DNA from 2 places in the Stenotrophomonas sp. 78350_Sma genome. Region 2 is predicted to be linked to the other one. Evidence: riboswitches for the same ligand, from Rfam matches in the RefSeq annotation. Region 2 holds a riboswitch; the other holds the start of a gene.
The links. Region 2 has a riboswitch for glycine ahead of ACZK4H_RS19380 (trimeric intracellular cation channel family protein). Riboswitches for the same ligand answer to the same signal wherever they lie in the genome.
Positions count from the first base shown of each region.

Region 1: linked by a shared signal. The riboswitch ahead of gcvP (aminomethyl-transferring glycine dehydrogenase) and the one ahead of ACZK4H_RS19380 (trimeric intracellular cation channel family protein) in region 2 are both predicted to bind glycine.

Region 1 is NZ_CM151182.1:3,461,415-3,464,763, reverse strand. Features, by position in the region: gene gcvP (aminomethyl-transferring glycine dehydrogenase) at 1-1,283, opposite strand, end outside; glycine riboswitch at 1,346-1,448, opposite strand; gene ACZK4H_RS16140 (multidrug effflux MFS transporter) at 1,748-2,974, shown strand; gene ACZK4H_RS16135 (siderophore-interacting protein) at 3,116-3,349, shown strand, end outside.
Region 2 is NZ_CM151182.1:4,207,631-4,210,979, forward strand. Features, by position in the region: gene ACZK4H_RS19365 (nuclear transport factor 2 family protein) at 1-42, opposite strand, end outside; gene ACZK4H_RS19370 (hypothetical protein) at 111-527, opposite strand; gene ACZK4H_RS19375 (GIY-YIG nuclease family protein) at 670-945, opposite strand; glycine riboswitch at 986-1,075, shown strand; glycine riboswitch at 1,089-1,192, shown strand; gene ACZK4H_RS19380 (trimeric intracellular cation channel family protein) at 1,277-1,894, shown strand; gene ACZK4H_RS19385 (MdtA/MuxA family multidrug efflux RND transporter periplasmic adaptor subunit) at 2,180-3,346, shown strand; gene ACZK4H_RS19390 (multidrug efflux RND transporter permease subunit) at 3,343-3,349, shown strand, end outside.

The DNA.
Region 1 (3,349 bases), 750 kb from region 2:
GTGGTCTCGTCCAGACTGATGCCGACCGAGTCGCTGTCGATCGCGCGCAGGTTGTAACCGGCGGCGCGTGCCTTGGCATGGATTTCATCGGCATGCACGCCGGTGACGTGCAGGGTGTCGAAGAAGTCGCCACCGACCTGCACGCCGGCATTGCGCAGCGCTGCGGCCAGGATCGAGGCCAGTCGATGGGTGCGGCGGGCAATGCGGGTCAGGCCTTCCGGGCCGTGGTAAACGGCGTACATCGAGGCCATCACCGCCAGCAGCACCTGCGCGGTACAGATGTTGGAGGTGGCCTTCTCGCGGCGGATGTGCTGTTCGCGGGTCTGCAGGGTCAGGCGGTAGGCCGGGTTGCCCTGGGCATCGATCGAAACGCCGATCAGGCGGCCTGGCATCGAGCGCTTGTAGGCGTCACGGCAGGCCATGAAGGCGGCGTGCGGGCCACCGAAGCCGAACGGCACGCCGAAACGCTGGCTGTTGCCGACCACGATGTCCGCGCCCCATTCGCCCGGGGCAGCCAGCAGGGTCAGGGCCAGCAGGTCGGTGGCCACGGCCACCAGGCCGCCGCGTGCGTGCACGGCATCGACCAGCGCCTTGTAGTCGCCGACCTGGCCGAAGGTGTCCGGATACTGCAGCAGCAGGCCGAAGGCTTCTGCTTCCAGCGCTTCGGCCGGGGTGCCGACGCGCAGCACGATGCCCATGGGCTCGGCGCGGGTACGCAGCAGTTCCAGGGTCTGCGGGTGCACGGCGTCGTGCACGAAGAAGGTGTCCGACTTCGACTTGGCCGAACGCTTGGCCAGGGTCATCGCTTCGGCGGCGGCGGTGGCTTCGTCCAGCAGCGAGGCGTTGGCGATTTCCATGCCGGTCAGGTCGGCGCACAGGGTCTGGAAGTTGATCAGCGCTTCCATGCGGCCCTGCGAGATTTCCGCCTGGTACGGGGTGTAGGCGGTGTACCACGCCGGGTTTTCCAGGATGTTGCGCAGGATCACGTTCGGCGTGTGGGTACCGTAGTAACCCTGGCCGATGAAGCTGCGCAGCACGGTGTTCTTGTCGGCGATCGCACGGATCTTCGCCAGTGCCTGCACTTCGGTCATCGACTCCGGCAGTGCCAGCGGTGCCGGCGACTTGATCTTGGCCGGCACGATGGCGTCGGTCATCGCATCCAGCGACGCGTGGCCGACGACGTCGAGCATCTGCGCGATCTCGGCGTCGTTGGGGCCGATGTGGCGCTCGACGAACGCGTTGTGGTGCTCGAGCTCACGCAGGGAAGGGGTGTTCTGGGACATGGCGAAGGATCCGTCAGGAAAGGGCACACGCACGGGCACAAGCCGCCGGTCGGCGGTCTGCGGGGCGCCCCTCTGTCCTTTTGCCTGAGAGTTTAAAAGCGCGGCGGACCGCAGCTTCGTGCCCCTTCGGCGCCGGATCGAACCGGTCTCTCCAGAGTTGTGTTACGGGTGGTATCGGGCCTGAGCGATTACGGGCGTTGCGCCTTCGGCAGCGGTGTTCCGCTTCTCCCACCGTGTTGCCCGCCGATTATAGCCCGTTGCGGGCGCGGCGGCCGCCTTCGGTCCTGGAGGCCGCGCCTGAATGGCCGATGGCCCGTCCGTGCGTTTTGTGCACTGCTGCATGGCATCAGGCGCAATCCCCACCTATGATGGGCGGATACCCGAATTCATCTGGCGCCGTCCCTGCTGCAGGGGACCGGCGCCCGCCGTGCGTGCCGCGCATGGCCCTGCCGGACGCCTTTCCCATGACCGCCGCTGTTGCTCCCTCCACCCGCCGCATGGCCCTGCTGCTCGCCGGCCTGGCCATGTTCGGTCCGTTCTCGATCGACACCATCTTCCCGGCGTTCCCGCAGCTGGCCCAGCGCCTGGCGGTGGACGAAGTGGCGGTGCAGCAGACCATCAGTGTGTACCTGCTGTTCTACGGTCTGATGAGCCTGGCGCACGGCCCGCTGTCCGATGCCTGGGGCCGCAAGCGGGTGATCCTGGGCGGCCTGGTGGTGTTCGTCGGCGCCTCGGTCGGCTGTGCGCTGTCCACCGACCTGACCACGCTGCTGGCGTTCCGCGCGCTGCAGGGCCTGTCTGCGGGTGTCGGCATGATTGTCGGCCGCGCGGTGATCCGCGACCTGTACCACGGCCACGATGCGCAGCGGCTGATGAGCCAGGTGTCGATGCTGTTCGGCATCGCTCCGGCGATCGCACCGATCATCGGCGGCTGGATCCTGCTCAGTGGCGCCGGCTGGCCGCTGATCTTCTGGTTCCTGGTGGTGTTCGGGCTGGTGCTGCTGGCGGCCACCGCGCGCTTCCTGCCGGAAACCCATCCGGTCGAGGCACGGGTACCGCTGTCGCCGCGCGTGCTGCTGCGTGACTATGTGCGCATCGGCTTCAACCCGCGCTTCCTGCGCCTGGCGCTGGCTGGCAGCATCGGTTTCGGCGGCATCTTCCTGTACATCTCCTCGGCACCGGTGTTCGTGATGCAGCACCTGCATCTGGGCGAGGGCGGCTTCGCCTGGCTGTTCATTCCCACCATCGGCGGCATGACCACCGGCTCGTTCCTGTCCGGGCGCATGGCCGGGCACACCACGCCCACACGCCAGGTCGCCATCGGTTTCAGCCTGTGCGCGCTGTCGGCGCTGCTGAATGTCGGCTACGTGGCGCTGTCGCCGCAGTTCGTGCTGCCGTGGGCGGTGCTGCCGATCTTCCTGGGCGGCATGGGCATGTCGCTGATCTTCCCGATCCTGGCCCTGGCGGTGCTGGACATGTACCCGCACCAGCGTGGCCTGGCATCGTCCCTGCAGGCCTTCGTGCAGCTGATGATCAGCACGGTGGTGGCTGGCGTGGTGTCGCCGCTGCTCAGTGCCAGCCCGCTGCACCTGGCACTGGGCCAGGCTGCATTCTTCGGCGCCGGATTCGTGTTCTGGTACTGGGAGCACCAGCGCGAGCGCGCGGCGCAGGCAGTCTGCACGGGCCATTGAGCAGTGCGCAGGGGTAGGGCGGGCCGCGCTGTCTCCAACGCTTGCGGCCAGGAACGACCGGACTAGGCTGGGGACTCCAGCCAGCCGGTGCGTGGATGCACGACAGCCAGCCGATCCGATGTCGTTGCATGAGGTTCCCCCATGGCTGCGCAGCAGACCTATCGCCTGTTCGAGGTGGCGCTGAAGGAGCGCCGCGTTCTTTCCCCTTCCCTTGACCGCATGGTGTTCACCGGTGCCGACGTGGCACGGATGAAGACCGAAGGCCCGGACCAGCGCATCAAGGTGTTCTTCCCCTTGCCCGGCCAGGACGTGCCGCAGGTCCCCAGCGGTGAAGACTGGTATCCACGCTATCGCGCGCTGCCGGACGACCAGCGC
Region 2 (3,349 bases):
TGTGGCTGCGGAAAGGGCGAACAGCAGGGCGATCGTGGACATCCGGGTCTCCGGCGCTGAGGGCTGGGCGATCATGGCACGTGCAAGCCGCATCCAGGCATGGCGTGGATCTACGGCATCAGGCGCATTTCGTCGGTGCCCAGCTGCATGTACATGAACGCAGCGGCTTCTTCAGACATGGGCTGCCCCTGCGGGAAGCTGTCCAACCAGACGGTGATGCGCGCATGGCGCCCCGCCAGCGCATCCGCCAATGCCTGCTTTTCCGCGTCAGTGGCACGCTCCTGCATTTCGTTGCGAAGCATGTCATCGCCGATCCCCCACTTTTCCGCGAACGGGATCAGATCGACCAGATCGGGAGGGACCCGGTCACGACGCAGGTGGATCGGTTCGGGTGTGCTCGGGCCGTACGCGGCCAGCTCAGCGGCGGTGCCGATCTGCCCATGCTGCAGTGGCGGTGGCGACGGTGCCTGGGTGCAGGCCAGAAGGGCCACGCAGGCAGTCAACAGCAGTATCCCGCGGTTCTTCATCGGACGGATCCATGTGTCGATGGGTGTGGCGATCATGGCACGTGCAAGCCGCATTCAGGCATGGCGTGGACCTACCGTAGAGCCGAGCCCATGCCCGGGTCCTGCAACGGGCAGACGGAACAGCAGCCGAGCGCGGGCTCGGCTACAGAAGTCCAGCGTCCAGGGCCTGCAGCCACGCCAGCTTGCGTTCGCGCGGCTGCTGCTTGAGTTGCCATTCGGCGCGCGAGGCGGCGGAACGGTCCGGGTATTCGCGCACGGCCAGCACGCGCAGTGGCGGCCGCGACCGTGTGTAGCGCGCGCCCTTGCCCGCCTGGTGGGCGGCGAAGCGTGCGTCCACGTCGGTGCTGATACCTGCGTAATAGCTGCCATCGCGGCATTCGAGCAGGTACAGGAACCACGGGCGGGGGGACGGGGCCATGCCGGGATTATGCCGTGCTGCACTGCAGCGGATATACTGGCGGCCGAATGCAGGAGAGAGGCGCCGCGCTGGCGCCCGCCGAAGGCGCAGGCTCCCATGATCGCTCAGGCCGGTGGGCTGGAATCCCACCAACCATGCATTCGACTCGCCGAGCTGGAGAGAGGTCACCGGGCATGCCCGGGACGATCCGCCGAAGGGGCACGCGGCCCACGCCGCTGAACTCTCAGGCAAAAGGACAGCGGGAGCGGCACCGGTCATCGTCATCCCGTCATTGCGCAGGCAGTGGCGGTAGTCGCGCATGGCCGGCCCCACCGCGCCCGGAGCCTGCCCCATGCTGCTGTCCATCATCTACCTGATCGCCATTTCCGCTGAAGCCATGACCGGCGCGCTGTCCGCCGGCCGCCGCCGCATGGACCTTTTCGGCGTGGTCATGATCGCCTGCGTCACCGCCCTTGGTGGTGGTTCGCTGCGCGACATCCTGCTCGGCCACTACCCGCTGGGCTGGGTGAAGCATCCCGAGTACCTGGGCTTCACCGTGTGCGCGGCGCTGATCGCTACCTGGGTGGCGCGCTGGATGCACCACTTCCGCCGCACCTTCCTGGTGCTGGACGGGCTGGGCCTGATCGCCTTCACCCTGATCGGCTGCTCGATCGCACGCGAGGCCGGCCATGCCACGCCCATCGTACTGATTGCCGGCATGCTGACCGGTGCGTTCGGTGGCGTGCTCCGCGACATCCTCTGCAACGAAGTACCGCTGATCTTCCAGAAGGAGCTGTACGCGATCATCGCGCTGCTGACCGGCGCGGCGTACCTGTTGCTGCTGCACTGGGGCGTGGCCGACGCCACCGCGATCCTGTGCTGCCTCGGCGGCGGCTTCGCCCTGCGCCTGCTGGCGATCCACTACCGCTGGGAAATGCCGAAGTTCGTCTATCACGACGAAGTGCATTGATGGTTTGACGGTCGTGCCGGCCGCTGGCCGGCAACACTGCATACGCCCGCAGATTCCAGCAGGTTGCCGGCCAGCGGCCGGCACCACCGATTGCGTTGCATGACCAAGGTCACGCGGCGACGGTTCGCGTAAACCGCTACCATTGACACCCCGTCGCACGCGCGACGGCATCCAGCCACGCCGCGCCCGCGGCCCCGCCAGACACTCCCTCCCCGCTGCCCGTGGTGCCCGTGAACGCGCCGACGGGCCCGCATGTCCCTGCGCGCGCAGGGCGCAGGATGCCCCATGTCTGTCGCCGAAAATTCCCGCTTCCGCCGTGCCCGCTCGTTGTGGGCGGTGCTGGCCCTTGCCCTCGTCGCCGTTCTGGCGTGGTGGCTGTGGCCCCGGAACGACGCCGGCAGCCGCGACGATGCACCGGGCAAGACGGTGCCGGTACGCGTGGCGCGCGCCAGTGCCGAGCCGCTGGTGCTGCGCCTGAAGGCGGTCGGTACGGTCACCCCGCTGCACAGCGTGGTGGTGCGCAGCCGCGTGGATGGCGAACTGCTGCGCCTGCACTTCCAGGAAGGGCAGCAGGTGAACGCCGGCGACCTGCTGGCGCAGATCGACCCACGCCCGTATGAAGTGAAGCTGGCGCAGGCCCAGGGCACCCAGCAGCAGAACCTGGCCGAGCTGGAAAACGCCGAACGGCAGCTGCAGCGCTACCGCGAACTGCAGAAGCAGAACTACGTGTCCGGGCAGGAACTGAGCGACCAGCAGAGCAAGGTGCGCCAGCTGCAGGGCCGCCGGCTCAGCGACCAGGCGTCTGTTGATGAAGCACGCCTGCAGCTGCAGTACACCCGCATCACCGCGCCGGTCAGTGGCCGCGTCGGGCTGCGGCGGTTGGACGTGGGCAACCTGGTACGCGCCAGCGATGCCGAAGGCCTGGTGACGCTGGCGCAGACTGCGCCGATCAGCGTGCTGTTCACCGTGCCCGAACCCGAGCTGCCTGCACTGCTCGATGCCGTGCAGGCGCAACCGTCGCTGGCGGTGGAAACCTGGGACCGCGAAGAACGCCGGCAGCTGGCGCGCGGCTCGCTGTCCAGCCTCGACAACCGCATCGATACCACCACCGGCACGCTGAAGCTGCGTGCGCACTTCGACAACCACGATCTGGCGCTGTTCCCCAACCAGTTCGTCAACGTACGCCTGCAGCTGGGCGAGCAGCCCGCCCTGCTGATTCCCGATGCCGCCGTACAGTTCGGCAGCCAGGGCAACTACGTGCATGTCGTCGGCAAGGACAACACGGCGCAGCGGCGCGTGGTAGTGCTCGGCCCTGCCGATGACGGCCGCGTGGCCGTGCGTTCGGGCTTGGCCGCAGGTGACCAGGTGGTGATCGAAGGCATCGACGGACTGGAAGACGGCACGGCGGTGGAGATCATCGCCGGGGAGGCCGCGACCAAGGCCGGCGCATGAACC